DNA from 3 places in the Lentzea sp. JNUCC 0626 genome. Region 1 is predicted to be linked to each of the others. Evidence: riboswitches for the same ligand, from Rfam matches in the RefSeq annotation. Region 1 holds a riboswitch; each other region holds the start of a gene.
The links. A riboswitch is a leader RNA that binds a small molecule or an ion and turns the genes downstream of it on or off. The one in region 1 is predicted to bind glycine.
Positions count from the first base shown of each region.

Region 2: another riboswitch for glycine. It lies ahead of gcvT (glycine cleavage system aminomethyltransferase GcvT); the one in region 1 lies ahead of gcvH (glycine cleavage system protein GcvH).
Region 3: another riboswitch for glycine. It lies ahead of gcvP (aminomethyl-transferring glycine dehydrogenase); the one in region 1 lies ahead of gcvH (glycine cleavage system protein GcvH).

Region 1 covers NZ_CP171635.1:8,371,097-8,375,733, forward strand. Annotated here, with positions in the region: gene JNUCC0626_RS39105 (MFS transporter) at 1-814, shown strand, start outside; gene JNUCC0626_RS39110 (TetR/AcrR family transcriptional regulator) at 824-1,504, shown strand; gene ald (alanine dehydrogenase) at 1,575-2,687, opposite strand; glycine riboswitch at 2,912-3,005, shown strand; gene gcvH (glycine cleavage system protein GcvH) at 3,068-3,451, shown strand; gene JNUCC0626_RS39125 (L-serine ammonia-lyase) at 3,484-4,637, shown strand, end outside.
Region 2 covers NZ_CP171635.1:9,330,410-9,335,046, reverse strand. Annotated here, with positions in the region: gene JNUCC0626_RS43835 (COG4315 family predicted lipoprotein) at 1-61, shown strand, start outside; gene glyA (serine hydroxymethyltransferase) at 226-1,491, opposite strand; gene gcvT (glycine cleavage system aminomethyltransferase GcvT) at 1,505-2,599, opposite strand; glycine riboswitch at 2,699-2,789, opposite strand; glycine riboswitch at 2,791-2,881, opposite strand; gene JNUCC0626_RS43820 (DUF3817 domain-containing protein) at 2,927-3,229, opposite strand; gene JNUCC0626_RS43815 (hypothetical protein) at 3,244-3,597, opposite strand; gene JNUCC0626_RS43810 (helix-turn-helix transcriptional regulator) at 3,722-4,213, opposite strand; gene JNUCC0626_RS43805 (hypothetical protein) at 4,378-4,557, opposite strand.
Region 3 covers NZ_CP171635.1:9,732,130-9,736,766, forward strand. Annotated here, with positions in the region: gene JNUCC0626_RS45815 (bifunctional nuclease family protein) at 1-58, shown strand, start outside; gene JNUCC0626_RS45820 (MerR family transcriptional regulator) at 400-966, shown strand; gene JNUCC0626_RS45825 (Clp protease N-terminal domain-containing protein) at 1,054-2,022, shown strand; glycine riboswitch at 2,079-2,174, shown strand; gene gcvP (aminomethyl-transferring glycine dehydrogenase) at 2,330-4,637, shown strand, end outside.

The DNA of each region.
Region 1 (4,637 bases):
GATCATCGGCATGGTGTCGATCGTGTACGCGGTGATCGAGGTGCCGGAGCACGGCTTCGGCTCGGCCGAGTTCGGCGTGCCGGTGGCGATCGGGATCGTCACCATGACCGGGTTCGCGTTGTGGGAACGGCACACCGCCGACCCGATGCTCGATCTCGGGTTCTTCCGGAACCGGCGGTTCACCGGCGCGGTGGCGTCGGGCGTGCTGGCGGCGTTCGGCATGGCGGGCTCGCTCTTCCTGCTGACGCAACACCTTCAGGGCGTGCTGGGGTACAGCCCGTTGGAGGCCGGGGTGCGCGTGGCACCGATGGCGGTCGCGTTGCTCATCACCAGCAACACGTTGGGGCAGCTCGTGATGAAGCTCGGCGCGGGCCGGGCGATGTTGCTGGGCATGACGATCGTCGCGGGCGGCGTGCTGCTGCTCTCGATCGGCGACACCTACCCGCCGACGCTCGCCGGACTGGTGCTCATCGGCGTCGGAGTCGGTGTGTCGCAACCCGTTGCGGTCAACGCCCTGATGGGGTCGATCCCGCCGGAACGCGCCGGCATCGCGTCCGGGCTGTCGGGCACGTTGACGGAACTGGGCTCCTCGTTCGGCATCGCCGTGCTGGGCGCGCTGCTGTCGGCGCGGTTCGTCGCGTCACTGCCGGACGGCGTGTCGGGGCGTTCGCTGCAAGAGGCGTTGCACAGCGGTGCGGACATCACGGTCGTGCGCGAGGCGTTCTCGAACGGCATGAGCGTCAGCCTGATCATCGGCGCTGTCGCCGTGTTCCTGGGAGGTGTTGTGGCCAGCGTGCTGCTGCGACGTGCATAGGATCGCGACGTGGACAGCGTGTGGTTCAGCAAGCCCAGGCCCGGCAGCGGCCAGCCCCTCGGCCTGAGCCGGGACGCCATCGTGCGCAAGGCGATGGAGATGCTGGACGCCGACGGCCTGCAGAAGCTGTCCATGCGCAAGCTCGCGGCGGCGCTCGGCGCGGCACCCATGTCGTTGTACTGGCACGTTCCGACGAAGGACGCGCTGATCGAGCTCTGCCTCGACGAGGTCTACGGCGAGTTCACCCTGCCCGATCCCGAGACCGACTGGGAGATCGCGGTGCGCGCGTTGATGCACGAACTGCGTCAGCTCGCGCTGAAGCACCCGTGGTGGATCCGCGGGATCGGGCAGTTCAACACCATCGGCCCGAACGCGGTGGCCTACGCGGACGCCATGTTCGGGCCGATGCTGCGCGCCGGTCTGTCCACCGTGGTCGCCGCCCAGTCGATCTCCACGGTGGGCAGCTACGTCAACGGGTACGCGGTCGCGGAGGTCAACTTCGTCGGGCGCGGCGGGATGGACTCGCCGCCGCCGGACATGGGCAAGATCGCCGACCTCTACCGCGACAAGCACCCCAGGTACGTCGCGATGCTGGACGAACCCGAGGTGTGGACGCTGGACGGGCAGTTCGAGTTCGGGCTGGACTGCGTGATCGACGGCATCAAGGCGCGCGTCGCCGCCCTCAGATAGGCGAAACCCCCGCAGCGATTGACGCGTGCGGGGGCCTCATTCATTCAGTTGGCATTCATCTGGTCGGCTTTCAGACCACGGACTCCAGCGGCGTGTGCGCGAGGCCGGTCGCCTCGGCCACCGGGCCGTTGGTGAGCTGCCCGGCGTGCACGTTCAGGCCCAGGGCGAGCGAACGGTCGTCCTTCAGCGCCTTCTCCCAGCCCTTGTCGGCCAGCGCGACGGCGTACGGCAGCGTCACGTTGGTCAGCGCGTAGGTCGAGGTGCGCGGCACGGCGCCCGGCATGTTCGCCACGCAGTAGAAGACCGAGTTGTGGACCTCGTAGGTCGGCTCGGCGTGCGTGGTGGGACGCGAGTCCTCGAAGCAACCGCCCTGGTCGATCGCGATGTCGACGAGCACGGAGCCCGGCTTCATGTCGGCGACCAGCGCGTTCGACACGAGCTTCGGCGCGGCGGCACCGGGGACGAGCACGGCGCCGATGACCAGGTCGGCCTCGCGGACGGCCTGCTCGACGGAGAACGCGTTGGACGCGAGCGTGCGCAGACGGCCCTGGAACTGGGCGTCGATCTGGCGCAGGCGGTCGACGTTGGTGTCGAGGATCTGCACGTCCGCGCCCATGCCGACGGCGATGGTGGCCGCGTTGACGCCCGCCACGCCGCCGCCGATCACGACCACGCGGGCCGGGGCGACACCGGGGACGCCGCCGGGCAGCACGCCGCGGCCGCCGGAGGGCTTCATCAGGCTGAACGCGCCGACCTGCGGGGCGAGGCGGCCCGCGACCTCGGACATCGGGGCGAGCAGCGGCAGCGCGCGGTTCGGCAGCTGCACGGTCTCGTAGGCGATGGCCGTGGTGCCGGACGCCAGCAGCGCCTCGGTCAGCGGCTTGTCGGCGGCGAGGTGCAGATACGTGAAGAGGGTCTGGCCGGCGCGCAGACGGGGGTACTCCTCGGCGATCGGCTCCTTGACCTTGAGCACCAGGTCGCCCTCGGCCCACACGTCGTCGGCGGTCGCGAGGATCTTGGCGCCCGCGGCGAGGTACTCCTCGTCCGTGATCGCGGAACCGAGACCGGCACCCTGCTCGACGTAGACGTCGTGGCCGCGGCTGGTCAGCTCGTGCGCACCGGCAGGGGTGAGAGCGACGCGGTACTCGTGGTTCTTGATCTCGCGGGGAACAGCGATCCGCACGATGACTCCTCCGTTCGGTGGCCGACATCTCATAATGTGGGCCAGTCACAAGGTCATGTCACTGTGCTGATCGCACTATCCGGTAACCCTCCGGTTGTTCAGTTAGGACAGAGCGACCTGAGTGTTGTTCGCGTTCCACTTGACGTTCCCGCGTTGACACTCGGCGGGGGCCGCACATAGCGTTCGCGCCGAGAACTGAACACCGGCCGCGGCGCGCGAGCGCCAGAACCCGCGTGGGAGAGACCTCGACGAACGCAGTCGGGGCGCCGAAGGGGCAAGCTCCCGCACACTCTCAGGCAGCAAGACCACTCGGGGTAGGCAACTCTGCACGGCGGAGGGGGCGCTAGTTGTCCTGACCCGTCACAGCCAGAGGAGTCGCCGTGGAGTTCCCCGAGAACCTGCTCTACACCGTCGAACACGAGTGGGTCGACTGGACGCCGGGCACCCAGGACCCGCTGACCTGCGGAATCACCGCGTACGCCGCCGACGCGCTCGGCGACATCGTCTACGTGCAGCTGCCCGAGGTCGGTGCCAAGGTCGTCACCAACTCCGTCTGCGGTGAGCTCGAGTCCACCAAGTCCGTCAGCGACCTGTTCTCGCCCGTCACCGGGGAGATCATCGAGGTCAACGACGCCGTCGTGCAGGACCCGGCGATCGTGAACAACGACCCGTACGGCGAGGGCTGGCTGTTCAAGGTCCGCGTCGAGTCGGCCGAGAACCTGCTCACGGCGGCCAAGTACGCCGAGCTCACCAAGACCGACTGACTCCGCTCCGCCCCACCACGAAGGACTGATCAGTGGCGATCAGCGTTTTCGACCTGTTCTCCGTCGGCATCGGACCGTCCAGCTCCCACACGGTCGGCCCGATGCGCGCGGCCGCGATGTTCGTCGACAAGCTCGGCCCTCAGTTGTCCACTGTGGACCGCGTGCACGTCCAGCTGTTCGGGTCGCTCGGCGCGACCGGCCACGGCCACGGCAGCCCGAAGGCCGTGTTCCTCGGCCTGGAGGGCAACCTCCCCGAGGAGGTCGACCCCTCCGTCGCCGCCGAACGCGTCGAGGAGATCATCTCCAGTGGACGGCTGAGGCTCGGCGGGACGCACGAGATCGCGTTCACCCACGACCGCGACCTCGTCATGCACCGCCGCAAGTCACTCCCGTTGCACCCCAACGGGATGAGCTTCGAGGCGTTCGCGGACGGCAAGTCGGTCGAGCACGCCGTCTACTACTCGATCGGCGGCGGGTTCGTCGTCGACGAGAACGCGTCGGGCACCGACCGGATCAAGCCGGACACCACCCCGTTGCCGCACCCGTTCCTGACCGGCGACCAACTCCTCGCGCGCTGCCGCGAGACCGGCCTGTCGATCAGCGAGATCATGATGGCCAACGAGCTGTCGTGGCGCACGGAAACCGAGATCCGCGAAGGACTTCTGCACATCTGGCACGTCATGCAGGAGTGCGTCGAACGCGGCTGCACCGAACACGGCACGCTGCCCGGCGGCCTGAAGGTCCGCCGCCGCGCCGCCGAGATGCGCAAGCGTCTGGAGAGCGAACACTTCGTCACCGACCCGTTGCGGGTCATGGACTGGGTGACTCTCTTCGCGTTGGCGGTCAACGAGGAGAACGCGGCTGGTGGCCGTGTCGTCACGGCGCCGACCAACGGCGCGGCGGGCATCGTTCCGGCGGTTCTGCACTACTACACGAAGTTCGTGCCGGGTGCTTCCGACGACGGTGTCGTCCGGTTCTTGTTGACGGCGGGCGCTATCGGCGTGCTGTTCAAGGAGAACGCGTCGATCTCCGGTGCCGAGGTCGGCTGCCAGGGTGAGGTCGGGTCGGCCTGCTCGATGGCCGCGGGTGGGCTCGCCGAGGTGCTCGGCGGCACGCCCGAACAGGTCGAGAACGCCGCCGAGATCGCCATGGAGCACAACCTCGGGTTGACGTGCGACCCGATCGG
Region 2 (4,637 bases), 960 kb from region 1:
CGACGGCAAGCGCAACGTGGAGTGCCTCCCGCCTGGAACGGTCGTGGCGCCCGCTGCGTAACACCCCACAGTCCCGTTAGGACGGTCCATCTGAAAGACACACCCTGACACGGTGACACCCCGGCCCTGGGGAAGGGGCCGGGGTTCCCGTCGTTTTCGCTCCGGGGTAACGAGAAGGGGCGCCACCCGAACCGCGGGTGGCGCCCCTTCTCGTCTGAGAGCAGATCAGAGCGTGGAGTACAGCGGGTGCTTGGCCGCGAGAACCTCGACGCGGGCCCGCAGTTCGTCGATCGCGGCACCCGGCTTGAGGGCCTCCGCGATCACGTCGGCGACCTCGGTGAAGTCCACCTCGCCGAACCCGCGGGTCGCGAGCGCCGGCGTGCCGATGCGCAGACCCGACGTCACCATCGGGGGACGCGGGTCGTTCGGCACGGCGTTGCGGTTGACCGTGATGCCGATCTGGTGCAGCACGTCCTCGGCCTGCTTGCCGTCGAGCTCGGAGTTCACCAGGTCGACCAGGACCAGGTGGACGTCCGTGCCGCCGGTGAGGACCTTCACGCCCGCCGCGGCCACGTCGGCCTGCGAGAGGCGGTCGGCCAGGATGCGCGCGCCTTCCAGTGTGCGGCGCTGGCGGTCGGCGAACTCGGGCGACGCGGCGTGCTTGAACGCCACGGCCTTCGCCGCGATCACGTGCTCCAGCGGACCGCCCTGCTGACCGGGGAACACCGCCGAGTTGATCTTCTTGGCGATGTCGGCCTCGTTCGACAGGATCACGCCACCACGCGGACCGCCGAGGGTCTTGTGGGTCGTGGTCGTCGTGACGTGCGCGTGCGGCACGGGCGACGGGTGCAGGTCCGCGGCCACGAGGCCCGCGAAGTGCGCCATGTCGACCATCAGGTAGGCCTCGACCGAGTCCGCGATGCGGCGGAACTCGGCGAAGTCCAGCTGACGCGGGTAGGCGGACCAGCCCGCGACGATCAGCTTCGGGCGGTGCTCCTGGGCGAGGCGCTCGACCTCGGCCATGTCGACGCGGCCGTCACCGTCGGAGACGTGGTACGGCACGACGTTGTAGAGCTTGCCGGAGAAGTTGATGCGCATGCCGTGCGTCAGGTGACCGCCGTGCGCGAGGTCCAGGCCCAGGATCGTGTCGCCGGGCTGGAGCAGCGCGAACATGGCGGCCGCGTTGGCCTGGGCGCCGGAGTGCGGCTGGACGTTCGCGAAGCCCGCGCCGAAGAGCGACTTGATGCGCTCGATGGCGAGGCGCTCGACGACGTCCACGTGCTCGCAGCCGCCGTAGTAGCGACGGCCCGGGTAGCCCTCGGCGTACTTGTTGGTGAGCACCGAGCCCTGGGCCTGGAGCACCGACACGGGGGTGAAGTTCTCCGAGGCGATCATCTCGAGCGTGCCCTGCTGGCGCGCCAGCTCGGCCGCCACGGCCTGCGCAACCTCGGGGTCGTACTCCGCGAGGGAAGCGTTGAACTGGTCGGACATCGGAAAGATCTCCCTACTTGGCGCGCTTGTAGAACGGAAGTGCGACGACCTCGACCGGCTGCTTCTTGCCGCGGACGTCGACCAGCAGTGGGGTGCCGGGCTCGGCACTGGCCTTGTTCACGTAGGCCATGGCGACGGAGTAGCCGAGGGTCGGGGACAGCGCGCCCGACGTCACCTCGCCTACGACGTCGTCGCCGTTGAGGACCGCGTAACCGTGGCGCGGGGCACGACGTTCGGGCGTCTTCAGTCCGACCAGGACCGAGTCCACATCGGACTCCGACACCTTCGTCAGCGCGTCGCGGCCCACGAAGTCGCCGGGCTTGTCGAGCTTCACGACGCGGCCGAGACCGGCGTGGTACGGCGTGAGCGACGTGGTGAGTTCGTTGCCGTACAACGGCATCCCGGCTTCGAGGCGCAACGTGTCGCGGCAGCCGAGACCGCACGGCTTGAGCTCGTGCGCCTCGCCGGCCTCCAGCAACGCCGCCCAGACGGCACCGGCGTCGGCGGGCGCGACGAACAGCTCGAAGCCCTCCTCACCGGTGTAGCCGGTGCGGGCCAGCAGCGCGTCGACGCCGGCGACCTTCGACGGGTACGAGGCGTAGTACTTGACCGTCGCCAGGTCCGTCTCGGTGAGCCCCGACAGGATCTCGACCGACTTCGGGCCCTGGATCGCGATCAACGCGTAGTCCGTCGACTTGTCCGTCACGACCGTATCGAACCCGGCGGCGCGCTCGACCAGCGCTTCAGCCACCATTGAAGCGTTGGAGGCGTTCGCGACGACCATGAACTCCTCGTCGCCGAGGCGGTACACGATCAGGTCGTCGAGCACGCCGCCGTCGGCCTGGGTGATCATCGTGTAGCGGGCCTTGCCGACGGCCAGCGCGGAGATGTGGCCGACCAGCGCGAAGTCGAGGGCCACGCCGGCCTGCGGACCGGTCAGCACGATCTCACCCATGTGCGTGAGGTCGAACAGTCCGGCGGTCTGGCGCACGGCGTGGTGCTCCGCGAGTTCGGACGAGTAGCGCAGCGGCATCCGCCAGCCCGCGAAGTCGGTGAACATCGCGCCGAGCTGCTCGTGCTCGGCGTTCAGAGGCGTGAGGCGGGACATCAGAACGCTCCTCCAGGGTGCGCCGAAGAGCCGGACGCGGCCGGCTGAGGCATCAGAAGAATGACACGGTCCATCGGAGACTCCTCACTAGAGCGAGCCTCCCCCTCTGTCATGAGCCTGAGAGCTTCACCACGACGAGCGTGGCTTGCACCGTGGGCGAGGCTCCCGGGGAGCCTGCTTTCCAGAGTTGCCTGCGTCGCGCGGTACCTGTACCTGAGAGATTCCGGGGAGGAGTTGCTCCTACGGTGTCCCCGCTGAAGGGGACTCTCCCGCGCGACATCGACGGCCGTGTTCAGTTGGTAGCCCCAGACGCTAGCAGGCCAAACGTCACAGCGGCACGCCCTGCGCCGTCTTCTCGACCACCTTGCGCTCCGCCCAGAACGACAGGAACGGGATCGTGCCGGCGAGCAGCACCAGCGCCGTGCCCTTGATGGACCAGCGCAGCTTCAGCGCCAGGTCGACGGAAATCACCAGGTAGATGGCGTAGAGGAAGCCGTGGACCGGGCCGACGACCTTCATCGCGCCGCCCATGTCCGCGGCGTATTTGAGCACCATCGCCACGACCAGGAGCAGCAGGAAGACTCCGACCACGTAAGCCATGACCCTGAACCGGGTCAACGCACCCTTCATCTGCCCGCCTTCGCTCAACGACCGTCCCGCGCGTTGAGGTCCGCGAGCATGCGGTTGTAGGCCGCGAGCTCCGCGTCTTCGTCATCGTCGAAGTGCTCGACAGGCGCGGGTTTGACGGCGACAACCGTACTTTCCTGCCTGGGAGCGGGTGCAACCGGCTCGGGTGAGAGAGCCTCGTCACGGCGTTCGCGCGCGAGCTTGCGGAAGCGCCAGACCATGAAGAGGGGGAAGAGGCCGAACAGCGGCCACTGCAGCACGTAGCCCAGGTTCTGGAACGTGCCGCTGGCGGACTCGAAGCGCTGCCACTGCCACCAGGCGAGCCCGCAACAGACGATCAGCGCCGCCAGACAGGCGAACGCGATCAGCACACGTTGGGGAGTAAGGAGGCCGCGCACGACCTCCACACTACTTGGGTGAGGCCTCCCGCACGGAGGCCGCCCGTTTGAGGGGTGTTGGTTACGGGGCTGCCGCCTCCGACAGCCCGTTTCCCAACTACGCCACGCCGTCCCGGCGCTGCCTCCGCAGACGAGCAACACACCAGGCCGCGGCAGAGCCACGACGAAGGTGCTGGAGAACCGTCATCGGTCCCAGGCGCCTCCCGAGATCGGCAGGCGTGAGGCCGGCCGCGCGGTAGTCGAGCGCGCGCTGGTCCAACGGGCTGATGCCCGCGTCCCACCACTGCTCGGCCTCGGCGACGTCGCCCACCAACTGCCAGTAGCTCGCCGCGGCGGCGAGCATCGCCTCGGGTGCCTCCGGCGCCCGCTTGCGCATCGCGGCCACGTAGGCCGGATCCGCCGAGTCGACCTTGACCAAGCCACGCGACCCACTCCTGCCGCCCCGCTGGACGGGGATGCCAGGCGCCGAGGGGGGAGCCTCCGCGAGCCACGCGTTCTTGATCCGGTTCACCTCCTGCATCTCTGCGTCATCAGACCGTTCAGCCGCCCACTGCTGCAACAGCTCGTGGACCCCGGAGTCCTCGACCATATGTGCCTCCTCGTCGGTCGGGGATCGGCCATTGCAGCGGAAGGTATTCGGTAGGTCTGACAATCGCCAGACCCTGAATCCCCAGAACACCCGTTACCAGTGCGTGATTGGTCGCATTCCACCCGTCCGGCTCAACGCAGACGGTCGAGGATCACCGACTGTCACTAGCTGAGCGGGGTGGCCGTCCCGAAGAGGCTCCTGACGAAGGTGATGATCGACTCCGCGCCCTGACGCAGCCAGCCGAGGACCTGCTGGACCGCCGAAGCGGACTGCTCGGGCTGGGTGATCAGGAGGAACAGCACCAGCGCGACGCCCGCCAGCACTAGCACCTTCTTGAGGTTCACAGGTACCTCTCCGTCCGTGTGGTTCACCGGTCAGGCGGCGGACCGCCCGTGTCACCCGTCATGGTCCCTCATTCACCCGG
Region 3 (4,637 bases), 1.4 Mb from region 1:
GTTCCGCGAGTTCCTCGACTCGGTTTCCCCGGAAGACTTCCGCGGCGCGGACACGTAGGCAGACCTGAGGTGCGACGCCTGAGACGCCTGTGAGTGAGTTTCGGTGCGTCGCACTCTGTCTCGTATGGGCTTTCGAACGTTCGTTTGGACGTCACCCGACAGGACTACTTTAGGTCGTTTTTCTCGCTAAACGATCACTAAACGTCACCTGAAACGCCTAGTTCGGGTGACGGTATGACTCTCTACCTGAGGTTGAGGGTCGCAACTCCCCGCGCGTCGCGTTGACCTGCCCTCGGACCGGTCTTACCGTCGAACTCGAGTGGACGTCGCCGGTTCACGAGAGTGGACGCGGCGGCTTGACGGTCATGAGTTTCGTGGCCGTTCCGAGGGGAGGCAGGCGTGGTCGAGGAAGCGCCCTTGAGGGCGGAATCCGGGCTGCAGGGTGAACTGTTCCCGGACTCCTCGCTGCCGGACGAGCTCGTCGGTTACCGAGGGCCCGCGGCGTGCCAGATCGCGGGCATCACGTACCGACAGCTCGACTACTGGGCGCGCACCGGGCTGGTCGCGCCCACGGTGCGGATGGCGCACGGCTCGGGCAGCCAGCGGCTGTACTCCTTCAAGGACATCCTGGTCCTCAAGGTCGTGAAGCGGCTGCTGGACACCGGCGTCTCGTTGCAGAACATCAGGGTGGCGGTCGACCACCTGCGCCGCCGAGGTGTGCAGGACCTGGCGAAGATCACGCTCTTCTCCGACGGCACCACCGTCTACGAGTGCACCTCGCCGGAGGAGGTCGTCGACCTGCTGCAGGGCGGTCAGGGCGTCTTCGGCATCGCGGTGAGCGGGGCGATGCGCGAGATCTCCGGCACGATCCACGAGTTCCCGGCCGAACGGGCGGACGGCGTCGAGATCGCGCCGATGACCGAGGACGAGCTGACCCGTCGTCGTCGCGAGCGCGCCACCGGCTGACCGGCGCGGTGAACGTGGCCGACTGGCCGTCCTGAGTGGCCGGTCGGCAGCAGCGCCGAGAACCCCTTGCTCCCTAGCGTTTCCGGCATGACGCACACCCCTTCAGCGCAGGTGGTCAAGGTCCTGGCGGCGGCCTCGCAGCGCGCCTTCCGGCTGGAGTTCGGCTTCGTCGGCACCGAGAACCTGCTGATCGCACTGGTCGACACCATCGGCCCCGGCCGCAAACTCGGCACGACCTCGCTGACGGCACAGGCGATGGCCAGGGGCACGAGCCACTGGGCCGGTGACGACGGAGGAGTCGTCGCCGAGTCCCACCCGGACGTCATGGCGCTGATGAGCGCCGCCCACCACCACGCCCGCGTCGACACCGTCCTGCCCGTCAGCCGCGCGCTGGAGACCTGCCTGCTGGCCGCCGTGGCGCAGGCAGGCGACGGCGTCCTGACGACGACCCACCTCGCGCTGGCGCTGCTGTCGCTCGACTCCGGGCGGGTCGCCGACCTGATGTTCCTGCACGGCGTGGACGTGGAGGCGACCGCCGCGGCCGTGCGCGCCGACGCCGAACGCAAGTACGCCGAGGTCGAGGAGGCGCCCGCCGTGTGGCTGCTGCGCAAGGCAGGCGCGCTGGAGGGGGAATCCGGCGGCGGGTACGTGCGCTGGCTGACCAAGCTCGTGTCGCGCGGCCAGGGCCTCGGCGGCCCGGTGCTGACCGCAGTGCGCAACGAGGCGGACCGACTGGCTGTGGCCGGACGCCGGGACGTGTCGTCGCGGGATCTGGTGGAGGCGGTGCTGACGCTCGACCACCAGCTGACGGTGGCGGGGTGCAGGCTCAAGCCCGAGTTCGAGTCAGGTGGGGCGGCGGCACTGCGCGAAGCAGGAGTGGACGGCGCCTCTCTGCCGTCTGGAGGCACTGTCGAACGAGCGATGGAACGCGCGAAGCTCGTCGCGGCCCGCAGCGGCGACCCGGTCGTGGGCACCCGGCACCTGCTGCTGGCCGTGCGCGACGACCCCGCCGACCCGGTCGCGGCGGCCCTCGTCGGTCTTCGTGCTGAGACGTAGGTCGCGTCCCTAGCGACTACCCGGGCTGCCTGCGGGTATTCTTCTCGGGTAGTCGCTGAACTCAGGCGGGAGAGTCCGGGTCTCGAACCCGGCGCCGAAGGAGCAAGTCCCTCCCCGGGAACCTCTCAGGCATCCAGGACCGCCAGAGCGAGACGCCTCTGGAAAGTGGACTCCCGCGAGGGAGTCCCGCCGACGGTGAAAGCCCATCAGTGATGGGTGAACCTCTCAGGCGCCCGACATCGGGTACGGACAGAGCGGGGAGGGCACCAGGACACGTGTGCCCGAAGCCAGCCCCCGGAGGCGTTTGATGACGCAGGACCGCATTCCGCTCGCCGCTCTCGAGCACGGCACCCCGTTCGCCGACCGCCACGTCGGCCCGCGTCCCGCCGAACTCGCGCGCATCCTCGACGTCATCGGCGTCGGATCGCTGGAGGAACTGGCGCAGCACGCGGTTCCGTCGTCCATCCACGAGCGCGACCTCGTGCTGGACCTGCCCGCCCCGGCCACCGAGACCGAGGCGCTCGCCGAACTCCGCGAGCTCGCGTCCCAGAACCGGCCGATGACGCAGATGATCGGCCTGGGCTACTACGACACCGTGACGCCGGGCGTGATCCTGCGCAACGTGCTCGAAAGCCCTGCCTGGTACACGGCCTACACGCCGTACCAGCCGGAGATCTCGCAGGGCCGCCTCGAGGCGTTGCTGAACTTCCAGACGATGGTCGGCGACCTGACGGGCCTGCCGACCGCGAACGCGTCCATGTTGGACGAGTCGACCGCCGCCGCCGAGGCGATGACGCTGGTGCGCCGCGCCGGCAAGTCCAAGTCGAACAAGTTCGTCGTCGACTCCGACACGCTGCCGCAGACGCTCGCCGTCATCGAGACGCGCGCCGAGCCGCTCGGCATCGAGATCGTCGTCGCCGACCTGTCGCAGGGCATCGAGGGCCTGGGCCTCGGCGGAGACTTCTACGGCGTGCTGCTGTCCTACCCCGGCGCGTCCGGTGTGGTGCGCGACCAGAAGGCCCTCATCGAGGAGATCCACAACGCGGGCGCGCAGGCCGTCGTCGTCGCCGACCTGCTGGCGCTCACGCTGCTGCGCGCGCCGGGCGAGATCGGCGCGGACGTCGTCGTCGGCACCACCCAGCGCTTCGGCGTCCCGATCGGCTTCGGCGGCCCGCACGCCGGGTACATGGCCGTCCGCTCCGGTCTGGAGCGTCAGCTGCCTGGCCGTCTCGTCGGCGTCTCCGTCGACTCCGACGGCTCGCTCGCCTACCGGTTGGCGTTGCAGACCCGCGAGCAGCACATCCGCCGCGAGAAGGCCACGTCCAACATCTGCACCGCGCAGGTGCTGCTGGCCGTGATCGCCTCCATGTACGCCGTCTACCACGGTCCCGAGGGCCTGCGCGCCATCGCGACCCGCGTGCACCGCCTGGCCACCGTGCTCGCCACGGGCCTGTGCGAGGCCGGTCTGGACGTCGTGCACGGCGAGTTCTTCGACACCGTCGAGGTCCGCGTCGAGGGCAAGGCCGCCGAGGTCGTCGCGAAGGCCCGTGAGGCCGGCATCAACCTGCGTCTGGTCGACGAGGACGTCGTCGCCATCGCGTGTGACGAGAAGACGACCCGTGCGCACGTCGTCGCCGTGTGGAACGCCTTCGGTGTCACCAAGGCCGATGTGGACGCGATCGACGGCGACACCGCCGACGGCATCCCGGCCGACCTTCGCCGCACGTCCGACTACCTGACGCACCCGGTCTTCCACGCGCACCGCTCGGAGACGGCGCTGCTGCGCTACCTGCGCGCGTTGTCCGACAAGGACGTCGCGCTCGACCGCAGCATGATCCCGCTCGGCTCCTGCACGATGAAGCTGAACGCCACCGCGGAGATGGAGTCCATCACGTGGCCGGAGTTCTCGACGCTGCACCCGTTCGCGCCGGTCGAGGACGCCAAGGGCCTGCTCAAGATCGTGTCGGACCTGGAGGCCTGGCTCGCCGAGGTCACCGGCTACGACGCGGTGTCGTTGCAGCCCAACGCCGGCTCGCAGGGTGAGTTCGCCGGTCTGCTCGCGATCCGCGCGTACCACCGCGCCAACGGCAACGCCGACCGCGACGTCTGCCTGATCCCGTCGTCCGCGCACGGCACCAACGCCGCGTCCGCCGTCATGGCCGGCATGCGCGTCGTCGTCGTGAAGTGCGACGACAAGGGCAACATCGACATGGGCCACCTGCGCACCACGGTCGCCGAGCACGCCGACGACCTGGCCGCGATCATGATCACCTACCCGTCGACCCACGGCGTGTACGAGGACACCGTCCGCGAGGTCTGCGGCCTGGTCCACGACGCGGGCGGTCAGGTGTACGTCGACGGCGCGAACCTCAACGCGTTGATCGGCCTCGCGCGCTACGGCAAGTTCGGCTCGGACGTCTCGCACCTGAACCTGCACAAGACGTTCTGCATCCCGCACGGCGGCGGTGGCCCCGGCGTCGGCCCGATCGGCGTGAAGTCCCACCTCGCGCCGTTCCTGCCGAACCACCCGCTGCAGCCCACCGCGGGCCCGGCGACCGGCGTCGGCCCGATCTCCGGCGCCCCGTGGGGTTCCGCGTCGATCCTGCCGATCTCGT